2 regions of the Paenibacillus sp. FSL R5-0475 genome follow, and region 1 is predicted to be linked to the other one. Evidence: riboswitches for the same ligand, from Rfam matches in the RefSeq annotation. Region 1 holds a riboswitch; the other holds the start of a gene.

The links. Region 1 has a riboswitch for thiamine pyrophosphate ahead of MKX41_RS05685 (ABC transporter ATP-binding protein). Riboswitches for the same ligand answer to the same signal wherever they lie in the genome.
Region 2: another riboswitch for thiamine pyrophosphate. It lies ahead of MKX41_RS26750 (ABC transporter substrate-binding protein); the one in region 1 lies ahead of MKX41_RS05685 (ABC transporter ATP-binding protein).

What each region holds. Positions count from the first base shown of each region.
Region 1 is NZ_JBBORK010000001.1:1,316,078-1,323,013, reverse strand. Features, by position in the region: gene MKX41_RS05705 (S-layer homology domain-containing protein) at 1-591, shown strand, start outside; gene MKX41_RS05700 (amino acid ABC transporter ATP-binding protein) at 685-1,437, opposite strand; gene MKX41_RS05695 (amino acid ABC transporter permease) at 1,452-2,120, opposite strand; gene MKX41_RS05690 (amino acid ABC transporter substrate-binding protein) at 2,172-3,008, opposite strand; TPP riboswitch at 3,232-3,335, shown strand; gene MKX41_RS05685 (ABC transporter ATP-binding protein) at 3,601-4,296, shown strand; gene MKX41_RS05680 (ABC transporter permease) at 4,277-5,050, shown strand; gene MKX41_RS05675 (ABC transporter substrate-binding protein) at 5,047-6,081, shown strand; gene thiM (hydroxyethylthiazole kinase) at 6,122-6,916, shown strand.
Region 2 is NZ_JBBORK010000001.1:5,969,959-5,976,894, forward strand. Features, by position in the region: gene MKX41_RS26740 (ABC transporter permease) at 1-519, opposite strand, end outside; gene MKX41_RS26745 (thiamine-binding protein) at 516-809, opposite strand; gene MKX41_RS26750 (ABC transporter substrate-binding protein) at 1,076-2,125, opposite strand; TPP riboswitch at 2,286-2,396, opposite strand; gene MKX41_RS26755 (hypothetical protein) at 2,546-3,997, opposite strand; gene MKX41_RS26760 (MFS transporter) at 4,078-5,292, opposite strand; gene MKX41_RS26765 (pyridoxamine 5'-phosphate oxidase family protein) at 5,454-5,873, shown strand; gene MKX41_RS26770 (response regulator transcription factor) at 6,021-6,695, shown strand; gene MKX41_RS26775 (HAMP domain-containing sensor histidine kinase) at 6,692-6,936, shown strand, end outside.

The DNA of each region.
Region 1 (6,936 bases):
ATATTTGCAGCCGGAAATACCTTTAAGGATATTGATAATATAAACGGCAAAGAAAAAATTATTTCTTTAAAAAATCAAGGCTTGATCAAAGGGGTTAGTGAATCCCAATTCTTGCCCAGCTCCAAAGTAACAACAGCACAAGGGATCCAGTTCATTTCGGGTGGACTCCAGCTTAGTCTCGCGGCTATTGATTTCAACAAAGCTCCCGTTGCCAGTGGCTTGTTCACGAAAGTCAAGGATAAAGCTTGGTACGCTGAAGCCTTTATCAATGCGTATTACAATCATGTCGAGCTTCCTAAGGATATTGATCCAACCAAAACAATGACCAAAGAAGAGTTCACCAATTATCTAGTGCAAGGGGTCGAAGGCATTGGGAATCTGCCGATGATCAATATAGTGCCCGTAGATATCGCTGACGATGCTGCGCTGAATCCTTCTTATCAAGGCAGCATTCAACGTTCTCTTAAATACAAGATTAATAGTTTAGACGCCAATGGGAAGTTTAATCCAAAAAGTGAAATCACTCGCGCCGAAGCTGCGATTATGCTCTATAATGCTTTGGAATTTCTGAAGACCGGTATTAAATCCTAACCTAGAAGCGACACACCAATAACATTGAATGGTAAACAAGAAAAAGCAGCCCAGGTATAGTCCTGGACTGCTTTTTTGCGTCTTGATCGTCTTCTATACTTCTTCTCCACTAATTCTGTTCAGAAATTGTAGAGCACGAGGATGCTGCGGATGCTCAAGAACTTCTTGCGGAGTCCCTTGCTCTAGAATATGGCCTCCATCCATCAGAATGATCCGGTCAGCCACATCCGCAGCAAATTTCATCTCATGGGTCACTATCACCATAGTCATTCCCTCTGCCGCTAACTGTTTAATAACCTTAAGTACTTCCCCCACCAACTCTGGATCAAGCGCAGAGGTAGGCTCATCGAACAACAGCACCTCTGGATCTACTGCCATGGCACGAGCGATAGCTACCCGTTGCTGCTGGCCACCAGACAGTTGGTGCGGATAAGCATCCGCTTTGTCCGCCAAGCCAACTTTAGTTAACAACTGAAGGGCACGTTCGCGTGCTTCGTCCTTGGATCGTTTCTGGACCGTCACCTGCCCTTCCATCACGTTGCCTAGTGCAGTCATATGCGGAAAAAGATTATAGGACTGAAAAACCATCCCTGTTTTTTGGCGTAATGCCAAAATGGACTTCTGGGGGATTTTCTTGTTATCCGTGAAATTAATTTTAATATCACTGAGCGATAAGCTTCCTTGATCAGGGACTTCAAGCAGATTAAAGCAGCGTAAAAGCGTTGTTTTGCCTGAACCCGATGGGCCAATAATGACCAGTACCTTGCCATGTTCCATTTCGAGATCAATGCCCTTTAATACCTGCAGCTCACCGAAGGATTTATGCAAATTAAGTATTTCAATCATAATTGTCTCCCCCTTTAGCTCGCAGAGTAACGACTCAGTCGTTTCTCCAAGTAATTTTGCAGTGCTGATAACACTGAGCAGAATAGTAAATAGAACAATCCTGCCTCGCAATAGATCAGCAGTGGCTCATAGGAGGTGGAAGCAACCTGCTGTGCTGTTCTGAACATCTCCGTATAGGTAATGGTCGCTGCCAGTGAAGTGTCTTTGACCAAGCTAATAAAGGAATTCGATAACGGCGGTACAGAAACACGGGCAGCTTGTGGCAGTATAACGCGGCGCAGTGCCTGGGTACGAGTCATCCCAACGGAGAAGGCCGCTTCCCACTGACCTTTATGTATAGACAGGATAGCAGCACGTATAATTTCTGATGAATAAGCCCCTACACTAAGCGTAAATCCAATGGTTGCGGCTATGAAAGGGTCTAGCACGATTCCAACTGCCGGCAAACCATAGAAAATAATAAACAGTTGCACCAACAAAGGGGTTCCACGAATGACCCATACATAAAAGCGAGCGATCAGCTTCGGAAGTACCCACGGGGAGAGACGAGCTAATGCAGTCAATATCGCTAAGATCAGTCCCAGTGCAAATGATATCAATGCCAAAGGAATGGTAAAAGCCACCCCAGCTTTTAGCAGGGGTAGCAGTGAATCTAAGAAAATTTGTATTTTGCGGTCATCCATTTTTAGACATCCTTTTTTGGCTCCAAGCTGGTTAGCTTCTGAAACCTTGTATTATTTTGAAACGTCAGCACCAAAGTATTTCTCAGAAATCTTTAAGTATGTGCCATCGCTCTTCATTTCAACAATTGCATCACTAACTGCTTTTACCAACTCATCGTTGCCTTTTAAGAAAACAGCTGCGCTTTGCGAACCGTCAGGAATCTCATCTACCACTTTAATTTTCACATCAGGCTTTTGCTTTTTCAGGTCCAGATAAGACAAACCATCATTTACAGTCGCATCAATACGGCCTGAGGTCAATAGGTCCATCGCTTGATTGAACCCGTCTGTAGCAACGATTTCAGCACCGTTCTCACGGGCGATATCGGACAGGTTACTGGTTAGAGATTGTCCAGCTTTTTTACCCTTAAGATCTGCAAATGTTTTAATATCCTCATTGTTTTCACTCACTATCAATACCGCTTTAGATACGATATACGGTTCAGAGAAATCATATTTCACTTTACGATCTTCATTAATGGATACTTCGTTAAAAATAACATCAAAACGCTTGGCATCCATCCCAGCAAAAATACCGTCCCACTGTGTCTCAAAAAATTCTGGTTCAACACCGAGGCGCTTCGCTACTTCCTCAGCAATTTCTACGTCAAAGCCGGTCAGTTTCCCCGAAGCGTCATGATAAGTAAAGGGTGCATACGTGCCTTCTGTTCCTATACGCAATTTGCCGCTAGCTTTAACAGCTTCCAGACTGTTTTGCGCAGTGGCTGTATTTCCACCATTCGTTCCAGCTGAAGAATTTTTAGAAGTATCGGTATTCGAATTATTGCCGCAGGCCGCTACAAACACCACGGTTAACGCCAATAGAATAGTTAAACTTAGTTTTTTCATTATTAATTCCCCTCTCTTTACCCGGAATTCATCCGGTAAATTGTATACTACACTGGCTGATGTTTACCGTCAATGGTTTTTTCCGATTATATTCATCGGAATTGTAATATTAGGTAAATCTCTACCCTTATATTACCCATTCTTAGAATAATCCTTCACAACATCCTCTCTTTACATCTCAGAAAGATATGGTATATTTATAAACAAATTAAATATGGACCTGTTATTTCACTAGGGGAGTCGGCCGACTGAGACGGAGCTTCAAGCTCCGGACCCTTGGAACCTGATCTGGATCATACCAGCGGAGGGAAGTGGAGCAGAATTTTCATCCCATGCATTTTTAGTGTTCCTATGCTGAATGAACTTTTTGACCCATTTATTTCCCACCGGAAATGAATGGGTCTTTATTTGTTTACAATCAATCACAAAACTTAAGCGTAGGCTTTCGAAGCAAGTTTTGTACGATGCTTTCCAAGAAGCCAACGCTCACAAATTTTTAGGAGGTTCGATCATCACGACAATCCTATCCATTCAAGGCTTAACCTACTCTTTTACGGAATCAGAACAACTCCCTGTATTCGCAGATCTATCCATGGATATCAGGCAAGGTGAGTTTGTTTCTGTCATTGGGGCTAGCGGATGCGGAAAAAGTACGCTTTTCAAAACTATAGCAGGCTTGCTCGAACCCACTCATGGGAAAATAATAATTCATTTGAACTCGTCATCTTCTACTCGCTTAGGTCAGATCTCATACATGCCTCAGCAGGATTTGCTGCTGCCTTGGAGAACCGTGCTCGACAACTGTCTTTTGCCCTGGGAGATTAAACCAAGGTTTAGTAAACAACAGACGATCTCTCACATTCGGGAAATGCTGTCACGCTTCGGTTTGGCCGATGTAGAGAGGGCTTATCCCCATGAGCTATCGGGTGGCATGAAACAGCGAGTCGCATTTCTACGAACGCTTGTAGCTGGCGGCGGGGCCGGTCTTATGCTGCTAGATGAGCCATTTGGAGCGCTCGACGCTATGAGCAAACGTGAGATACACCGTTGGCTGTTGGAGCTTTGGGATGAGCTGGATCAAACAGTGATGCTCATCACCCATGATCTAGAGGAAGCGCTGTTACTAAGCGATCGGATTTATTTATTGTCTGGAGGCGTGCATAGCGAATTACAGGAGATCATCGTTGATTTACCGAGGCCAAGACATTACAAGATGAACTATGAACCCCGGTTTATAGCGTTACGGGAAGAGTTGGAGCGGAGACTGTATGCATCCCATACCTTTTAAAAAATATTTAAACAATTACGGCCCCTTCATTCTACTGCTATTGTTCATTCTTGTGATCTGGGAATCAGCTGTTCGTCTTCACTTGATTCCAGCCTTTATCCTACCTGCACCTTCTTCAATAGGTATCGCATTGATCGAACACAGGCAATTACTCAGACCGCATTTAATGGCGACACTGCAGGAAATATTGGTAGGTTTTGTTCTCTCGGTTATCTGTGGTTCACTGCTGGGCACCGGAATGTTCTTGTTTCGCCCCCTTGAAAAAGCCATCTATCCGTTCCTTATTATCAGTCAGACGATCCCGTTAATCGCGCTATCCCCCATTTTTATTATGTGGTTCGGGTATACGCTGTGGAGCAAAGTGGCTGTTGTGTTTCTAACTGCTTTTTTTCCAGTCGTTGTGAGTACATATGACGGACTTCGTACAAGTGGTCAAGCCTACAAAGACTTATTGTTAACATTTGGCGCAAACCGCTGGCAACTGCTTGCTAAAACCCAAATTCCGCTGGCGCTGCCCTCTTTTTTCTCAGGACTAAAGCTATCCATTGTGTACTGCGTGATTGGAGCAACCATCGGCGAATGGCTTGGAGGCAGCAAAGGACTCGGTTACTTTAGCCGAAGGATGGCCGGAAATATGCAAAGTGCCGAAATGTTCGCCGCTGTATTTCTGTTGTCCGCGCTCGGTGTAGTGTTGTTTCTGATGATAGCTCTGCTCGAACCATTATTTTTAAAGAAAAGAGGATCTAAGCAATGAATGATTTGAATTTCCAAAGAAAATGGCTTATTCCCGTATTTCTCATATGTTCACTCCTAATCTTCACCAGCTGCGGAAAAGCATCCAATGTAAGTAGTCCTCCTGCTAATTCATCTAATAACGAAATTATACAAACGCACAAGCTGAAGATTATGCTCGATTGGTATCCCAATGCCGTTCACTCTTTTTTATATGCTGCTGAGCAGAATGGTTATTTCCAAGAGGAAGGTCTGGACGTAGAGATCCAAATGCCCGCAGACAGCAATGACGCACTGAAGCTTGTAGCAGCGAATCAAATCGATTTAGCGCTTAGCTATCAACCTCAGGTGCTCATGGCACGCAGTGAGAACATTCCAGTACGTTCTATTGCAGCGATTATGAGACATCCGCTTAATCATTTAATGGTACCTCAGGATGGTGACATTCATAGTCCAAAAGACCTCACAGGTAAACAGATTGGGTATTCTTCCATTCCTCTTTATGAAGCCATGATTCGTACGATGATCCAGAACGATGGGGGTGACCCTAAGGCCAGCAAATTAATCGACGTAGGCTTTGACCTTATTCCGGCGATTGCGACGGGGCAAGTGGATGCCATAATGGGAGGGTTCATTAACCACGAACAATTAATCTTGAAAAAAGAAGGTCATCCCGTGAACTCGTTCAATCCCACGGATTACGGAGTCCCCGATTATTATGAGCTAGTCCTTGTCGCCAGCGATCAAGGACTACAAAATTCTGAATCCTATTTCAAAAAGTTTGTAAATGCAATTACAAAAGGACAACAATTTGTGCAGGACAATCCGGAAAAAGCGTTAAATTTGCTGCTTGCACACGAAGATGAGACCTCTCCACTCGATAAGCAAATTGAAGAGAAGAGCCTGGCGATTCTACTACCGCTAATGAATGCGGGTGATCAAGATTTTGGATATCAAGCGCCAGCGTCTTGGGAGAAGGTAAGACAGTGGCTATCGGACAATGATTTACTGTCTACTGACATCAAAGCTGAGGATGCTTTTATTAATCTTTAAACATTAGCTATTCGTTCATAAAACTTGAGGAGGAATAATCATGAGTTATCTTTCCAAAGTACGGGAATCCAATCCACTGGTTCACAATATCACCAACATCGTCGTAGCCAATTTCTCAGCCAACGGTCTTTTGGCGCTCGGTGCCTCCCCCTTTATGGCGGATGCTCACGAGGAAGTGGTCGATATCGCCGCATTTTCATCTGCCGTAGTTCTAAATATCGGCACACTGAATGACTACGCCATTCAATCCATGGTGCTCGCGGGACAATCTGCGAATAAGCACGGCGTCCCCTTAGTTCTTGATCCAGTGGGTGCGGGAGCCACTTCTTATCGAACAGCGGTCACGCAAAAGCTAGTGAATGAGATGCAGATTACCGCTCTACGTGGCAATGTTGCTGAAGTTGCCAATGTCATTGGTGAAAGCTGGTCTATTAAAGGGGTAGATGCAGGCGAAGGGGATGGCGACGTAGTCGTCTTGGCTGAGACTGCCGCGCGGAAGTTAGGCTGTGTAGTTATCATCACCGGAAAAGACGATGTCATCACAAATGGAGATAACACCTACATTGCCAGCAACGGTCACCCAATTCTAACGAAAGTAACGGGAACCGGTTGTCTGCTAAGTGCAGTAGTCGGTGCATTTCTAGCGGTAAGTGAAGGAGCATCTCTTGAAGCCGCAGTCGAAGCTCTCTCCTTCTATGGAGTGGCTGCCGAAATCGCCGCTGAACTAACGACTGGACAAGGTCCGGGGAGCTTTCAAATCGAGTTTCTAAATCAATTGAGCTTGGTCACAGCTGAAACTTACCAAGATAAATCAATAATCAAGCAACTCAGATAACAACCCTAAGGAGTGAACAA
Region 2 (6,936 bases), 4.7 Mb from region 1:
GATAGAAGACGGAAGCTCCAGCTTGGTGAAGATTTGCCACTTGCTTGCGCCAGCCATTTTCATATAATTCATCATGACCTGATCACTTTGAGACAAGCCGCCCATTGCAGCGACAGCTACCGGGAAGAAGCATACCAGTGTAATCAGCACGATTTTGGGCAAAAGACCGAAGCCAAACCAGATGATAAGCAGTGGTCCGAGTGCGATAGAGGGAACATTTTGACTCAGAATAATGAGTGGATAAAAAGCCCGTCTAGCCCAAGGTAAAAGATGCAAAAGTAGAGCGACGATCAAGCCTACACCTGTACCAATAGGAAAACCGATTAATGTGAGTCGGAGCGTAGCCATCGTATGAGCCCAGAGACCTGAGGCATTACTGGTGGATTCGCGAGCAATATCAGCAGGACTCGGCAGAATCCAGGATTCGATATGGAATAGAGAAACAGATAACTGCCATATGGTTAAAAAGAAGACGACCGCCACAAGGGGCGGCCATATTAGCTTCCAGGTCGATCTCACGGCCGATATTTCTCCGTCAATTTATCCATGCTGATTCCGTTAGGGTTATGAGCGATTTTGATTTGGGAGATCACGCTTGGACTACCTGCTTCGATCAGCGCCTCCTGCATTTGACGTACAACCTCCAGGAGCTCGCTCAGTTCACCTTCCATAGTAGTTTCCAGTGGATTCACCTGATGTTTAACGCCGGATTTTTGAATAACTTCAATCGCTTTATCTACGTATGGGATGGAGTCCTCATTGTTTGGAGTCTTAGGAATTACTTGAATGCTTAGCAATGTGTTAGCCACAATAATCAATCCTCTCAAATTGTATAGGTAAGTTCAAAAAGCCAACTTTGATAACGAAGTGTTTTCAGGAAGCAGATTCGGCGTCAAATCTTGAACGAACTTGGGAAGTCCGGTACTCACGTAGCACATCACTACGCTCCGTTCCTCCTTCCTCAAGTAACGTCCAACCTTCTTGGTTCTGAAAGCTGACTTTTTGAACTCTCATTGAAATAGGTAAGTTCAAAAAGCCAACTTTGATAACGAAGTGATTCATTTATAATTGTTATTTACTCCGCCGGTAAAAAATCATTCGTGAATGCACTAGCTGCATCCAGCGGTTTGTCCAGCAGCTTCAAATCATACATCCAGTCGCCGTAATTCTGCCAGACCTCGGTTTTTTGCTCTCCCCAGCGTGGGGCGTCGTCCTTATATTTCGGGCTAAGCCATTTTTGGCTAGCTAGGACAAGCTCGGCATCAAGGTCAGGCACAGCCTTGGATAATGTAGCGGCAGCCTCTTCTGGATGATCAATCGCATATTGATAACCCTTCGATGTGGCTTTCAGGAAAGCCTTCACCAAATCTGGATTCTCAGAAATCTGCTTCTCACTCGTGGTCAGCACAGGTGTGTAATAATCGAGCTGAGGCGCATAATCCTTCAAGTAGAGCATATCCAGAGGCTCACCACGCAGTTCGGCTTCAATACCGGTCCAAGCGTAGAAGATCCAAGCGAAATCAATGTCACGTTTGACTGCAGTAAAATAGTCAGCTTCACCAATACTGATTAGCTTCACCTTTTTCACATCGCCACCAACAGGGTCCATGATCGCCTTCATGGCTGCTTCCTCAGCGGGAGAGCCCCAACCTCCGTAAGTTTTACCCTCAAAATCTTTTGGTGATTTAATATTGCGATCCACTGGAGCGGCGAATCCCGAAGTATTATGCTGAATAATGGCTGCAATCGAGACAAGGGGAACGCCTTGTAGACGAGCTAGAGTCAATCCTTCCTGAGCGCTGATTCCAAAAGCAGCTTCGCCAGAGGTAACCATCGTATCAGAACCCGCTGCGCCAGGTTGAACGATTTCTACATCCAGACCTTCTTCCGCGTAATAACCAAGATCCTTGGCTACGTATAGACCGGTGTGGTTCGTATTCGGTGTCCAATCCAGTGCAACCTTAACTTTGGTAAGCTCTTTTGGAGCATTTGATCCGGTCGCTGCATTCGATTCCGCAGCATTTCCTTTGTTTCCGGCTGTATTCCCATTGTTGCTGCCGCATCCGGCAATCGCAAGAATGAGCATACAGGTGAGGCTAAGCATAAGTACTTTTTTGACTTGCATGTCTTCTTCTCTCCTTTAAGGTTGCCAGATCCCGTCATCCAACATGAACCATAAAGTGTAGTATGTACATTTCTTCTACATCTTTTGTGATCTACACAAAAAAAGCGCCCCGAGTGATCGGGACGCTGGCTTGGCGCAAGGTTAGTAAAGGTCACAGGGACCAAAACCAATTGGCGATTCCTACGCTGGCATTATCCAGATCAGGTATAAGGGTCAGTATCTTGTGGGATACAATCTCAGCCGGCCAATTCCAGCACCCCTGGTTCTATGAAGTTAACGGGTATTTCTCGCTTAAACGCTAATCGTCTTTATAAGGACGCTGAAGGCGTTTATGCTTGCATACGGTGTATTATAGACGGCTGTTCTCGGAATGTCTAGTAGCACGCTCCTAAATTTTTCAAATCTCTCCGTCCGTTTTCATTAATCCAGATCTTTATGTTTCTTGCGATGACGCCGCTTAAGCTCAGTAACCAGAGCACCTAGCGTAAGGACAACACTGATCATTATCCCGCTCATAATCACGAAAAGAGCAAGAAACTCAAAGGGGGAATAGCTAACCATCTTACTCCATTGAATCTTTCCATCCAGATCGTCAATGACTTGATTCATGCCATAAATCCCACTTACCACCGTAAATACAGTGAGGATCATCAGCAGATTATCCCGGCGCTTCGACTGGAACTTATCTTGATACTGAAAAAGGTCAGTCAAGGTTTCTTTTACTTCCTCGAACAGAGCGTCGTTCCCGTATACTTTACGCAGCTGAAGAAAAATCTCCCGTCCTTGCGACTGTGAAATCAGCTCCAAGAAATAGAACTTTGCCGAGAATTTATTAATCGAGTAGATTAAATTATCGATCTCATCATAATCGTGGTTTATGCGTAGTCGGGAATGCATATTTGCCAGCTTTAGCAGAACGATTTTGTGGAAAATATTGAGTAGAAATCCGTAATAATATTGCCCGTACATCTGGTTGGCGAGGCTAACGGCGATCTTTGGTTCAGCTCGGGTTAGACAGCAAAAGGTCTGCTCATTCATCATATAATACGAGTCTGGGCCCCATCGATTATAGGAATGCTCATGACAGTAGTTCGCAATATACGCTGGATCGCTGGCACTGGCATAGGGCTTCCCGTTCAGATCAATTCCATCAAGCTGAGAGGCGCGATAGCGTATATTTATACTAATCTCATCAGAATCCCCTTCACTCTGAAAGCCATAAAAGGCTTGCACCTGCATTCTTTCATCTACGAAAAAGGGAAGGGTCTCGAAATAAGCCCCATTGATATCCGAGTGATCCAGAAAAGGCTCCAGTCCATCCACCAGATTTCGGAAGACAAAATCCTCTACCATCTCATAGGTCTGTTCCCCGCAATGGATATAGGTGTAGTCATCCTGTACGAAGGTATTCTCAAGCGTCCGGAAGCGGTCCGCGAATTCCAGTGCAATACTAAAGGGAATCGAATCCCCCTCAAGCTGGACACGTATCGTCACAAATCCAAGCTGAAAAGGACATATGAATATATCCGTCGAGAGAATTTTAAAAAATATAGACTGCTGAGGAATCTCTAGAATACAGTCCAGATTATTGACTCTGGAAAAGCGGCGGAAAGAGTCTACATCCTTCTTGCGTGGAAAAAGAATGTGTGCAGCAAACGGTAAATAGGTGCGCTCCATCCGTTCATGGGAAACACAGTGATCTTCTCCGTAATAGGCATTTTCTAACTCTTTATTATCCAGAAAAAAACGTGTGAAGCCATCATCCTGCAATTGTTGGATAAGCTTCTTAGAATCACCCTTTTTTATTGAAAAGGGAAAAATAAACTGCATAAGCGCAGTATGTAATAAAGGCTCAGTTGAAAGCTTATCCATTCATCGTCCATCCTTGTGCTCAGAATATGCTTATAGATGACATTACCCTAAAAGGATTAGGTTGATACCATTTTAACATTCTAAATACTGGAACTCTTTCTTTGGACTGCTTGCCTGGATTGGAACCTCCATGCGGCAATGCTCAGCAAGAACAAGAAGGCGGCAAAACCGGCAAGTAATCCAGCAGTTTGTACCACCTTTAGATGGTCCATAGACCAGCCCATGAATAGGGGCAGCAGAGCTCCACCGACACCTCCAGCAGCGATCATTATGCTGGGTGTTGATTCTTCGGCTCCTGGCAGCATCTTGCTGGAGAAGACTAAAGCTATGGAGAAAATACCGGACATAAATAGCCCAAGTAGCATAATTACGATGAATGCAGCTAATAGATTATCTGTGAACGGAAAAAGAGCCAGCAGTAACAAGGTCAGTAAACAGCTACTTAAAATATATACACGGTAAGAAATTTTCTCTGCAATCACTCCAGCAAACAATCTTCCCGTAGACATAGCTAGCCAAAAGAAAGTGACTGTCAGCGCCGCCGCAGATTCTGTCATCCCTAGCTTGGCGATAAAGATGGCGGGCATAAAGTTGACCAGACTCATCTCCGTACCTACATAAAGAAAGAAGAAAAGGATGAAGATGCCCAGCAGAATCCATTGTTTCCCTTTATACGGAAGCTGTTTGCTGGACTGCGAGGAATGTGCGGATGCTGAGACTTTGCGAGGTGCTCGCTCGTCCAGTATGCGCTGCAGATTCCCAAAATGGCCTCTTCCCCAGAGGATGAGAGAAAGTAATGAGAAGCCAGCGACAATTAGGAATGCTAATCTCCATGCTCCGGTAGCAATGAGCGGACTGGCGATAAGAGGCATTACAAGTGCTCCTATCCCAAATAGGACTTCAAGTCGGCTCATCGCGATCGCGGTTCCTTCTGTCACAGCTCCGATAATGATGGTGCCGATGACGGCTTCGATCATACCGAAACCAAAGCCAGCCGCAACAGCAATGACATACATCCACTCCCAAGGGGGTAGAAAAGCATACGCAATCTCAGCAGTCAGGAGAAGGGCGGTGGCGATAATGATGCCTCCTCGTTTCCCAAAACGGCGATTGAGTAGGGGAGAGACAAGCACACCAGCCAGAAAACCAGCGAATTGACTAAAGATTAATTGCCCGCCGGCACTATAATTTTGGTCATAATGCTGTAGCAGAACGGGAAGAATAGATCCCAGCACTACATGAGCAAGGCCAATGACAAAGTAGGAAAGACAGCCGATCCAGATCAGTTTTTTCACGAAGTAAGCTCCTTATATTGAAAGTAGTTTATGGAGTAAGGTCGGATTCAATGTGAACCGGAAGGGTACATTATAATAAGCACCATTGTTATGATAAATCCAAACGGTGAGCTTGGATATATAAACTTTTGTTTACATGCTTGAAGGGAGAGATTTACGTAATGGATAACAAACAACTGGAGCAACTCATTATTAGAGCATTGGATGACAACAAGTTTGGTTCCTTTGGTACGATCGAAGAAGGAAATAAACCGAAAGTACGTTACATGGCCATTTTCCATGAGGGTTTGAAGATTTATTTAGCTACGAATCGCAAAACTCATAAGGTGGAGGAATTATCGAATAATCCGAATGCTTTTTTGCTGCTTGGATATGAGTCAGGCGGAAGCAAAGATGTGCTGGAGATTGAAGCCACCGTTGCCGTTTCTAAAGATGAAGGGCTGCGCACAAAGGTGTGGAACAAAGAGCTGGAGCCATGGTTTACAGGGTCTGATGACCCTAATTATGTGATTCTTGAACTTACTCCAACGCGTATTGAGTATGTTGGCAGTAATAAAGAGCACGGCGTGTGGACTCCCTAAACCAATTTAAATCGATTCCGGAAGCCTTCCTATCCCCCACGGGTTTAGGAGGGCTTTTTTAAAAGATAAGTCCCTGAGTGACCTGTTAAAACATGTTATAATGACTTCAACTTTTTACGTAATTTCTCAGGGGAGGACTTAAAATACATGACCGTTACTCTGTTATATATTGAAGATGATCATGAAATCGGCAGCGTCGTGTCTGCGGATTTAAGTGAGCGTGGTTATAGTGTGCGTTGGCTGCGGAGCGGGGAGGGAGCGACGGAGGAAGCGGCGCCTTGTCAATTGGCCATTCTGGATGTAATGCTTCCTGGCCTGGATGGCTTTACTGTCGGACAACGATTGAAGCGGGCGTACCCTAAGCTTCCGATCTTGATGCTCTCTGCGCGAACCTCTATTGATGATAAACTGCAGGGGCTTGAATTCGCGGATGATTATTTGACGAAGCCTTTTCATCCGGATGAATTGGCTGCCAGAATTGAAGTGCTGCTCAGGCGGAATGGGGCATCTGTTCAGGATTCGCTCACGCTTAAACACCTAGTCGTATATGAAGGGGATAACCGAGTAATAAATGCTCAGACACAGGAAGAAGTCATGCTTACGGGTAAGCAATTTCAGATTTTTTCTTATTTGCTGCGTCATCTCGGCCAGATTATGACGAAGGAGCAGATTTATGAAGCCGTCTGGGGAGAAGCCTATCTCGAAGGGGATAAAACTTTGATGGTACATATACGATATTTGCGCGAAAAGTTAGAACTTGATCCGGGCAATCCCGAAATTATAGAAACTGTCCGGGGGATCGGATATCGGGTAAGAGCATGAGGGGGTTAGGGCGCATTCGCAAGCAGCGTAACTCCTCTTTGCTATCGGGATATTTGCTTATTATTGTTTCTGCACTGCTTTTTATCCCTGTGGTCCTGCCGTTATCTTTTGTTCTCTACAATATGGTTAATGAAGTGACTAAAGGGGCTCCACCTGTAGACACCTCTCTGTATTCGAGTGTTGCAGCGCTGGAGACCATGTGGCATAAAGAGGCGCTTCAATTGGAAGATGCTTCTTCAGA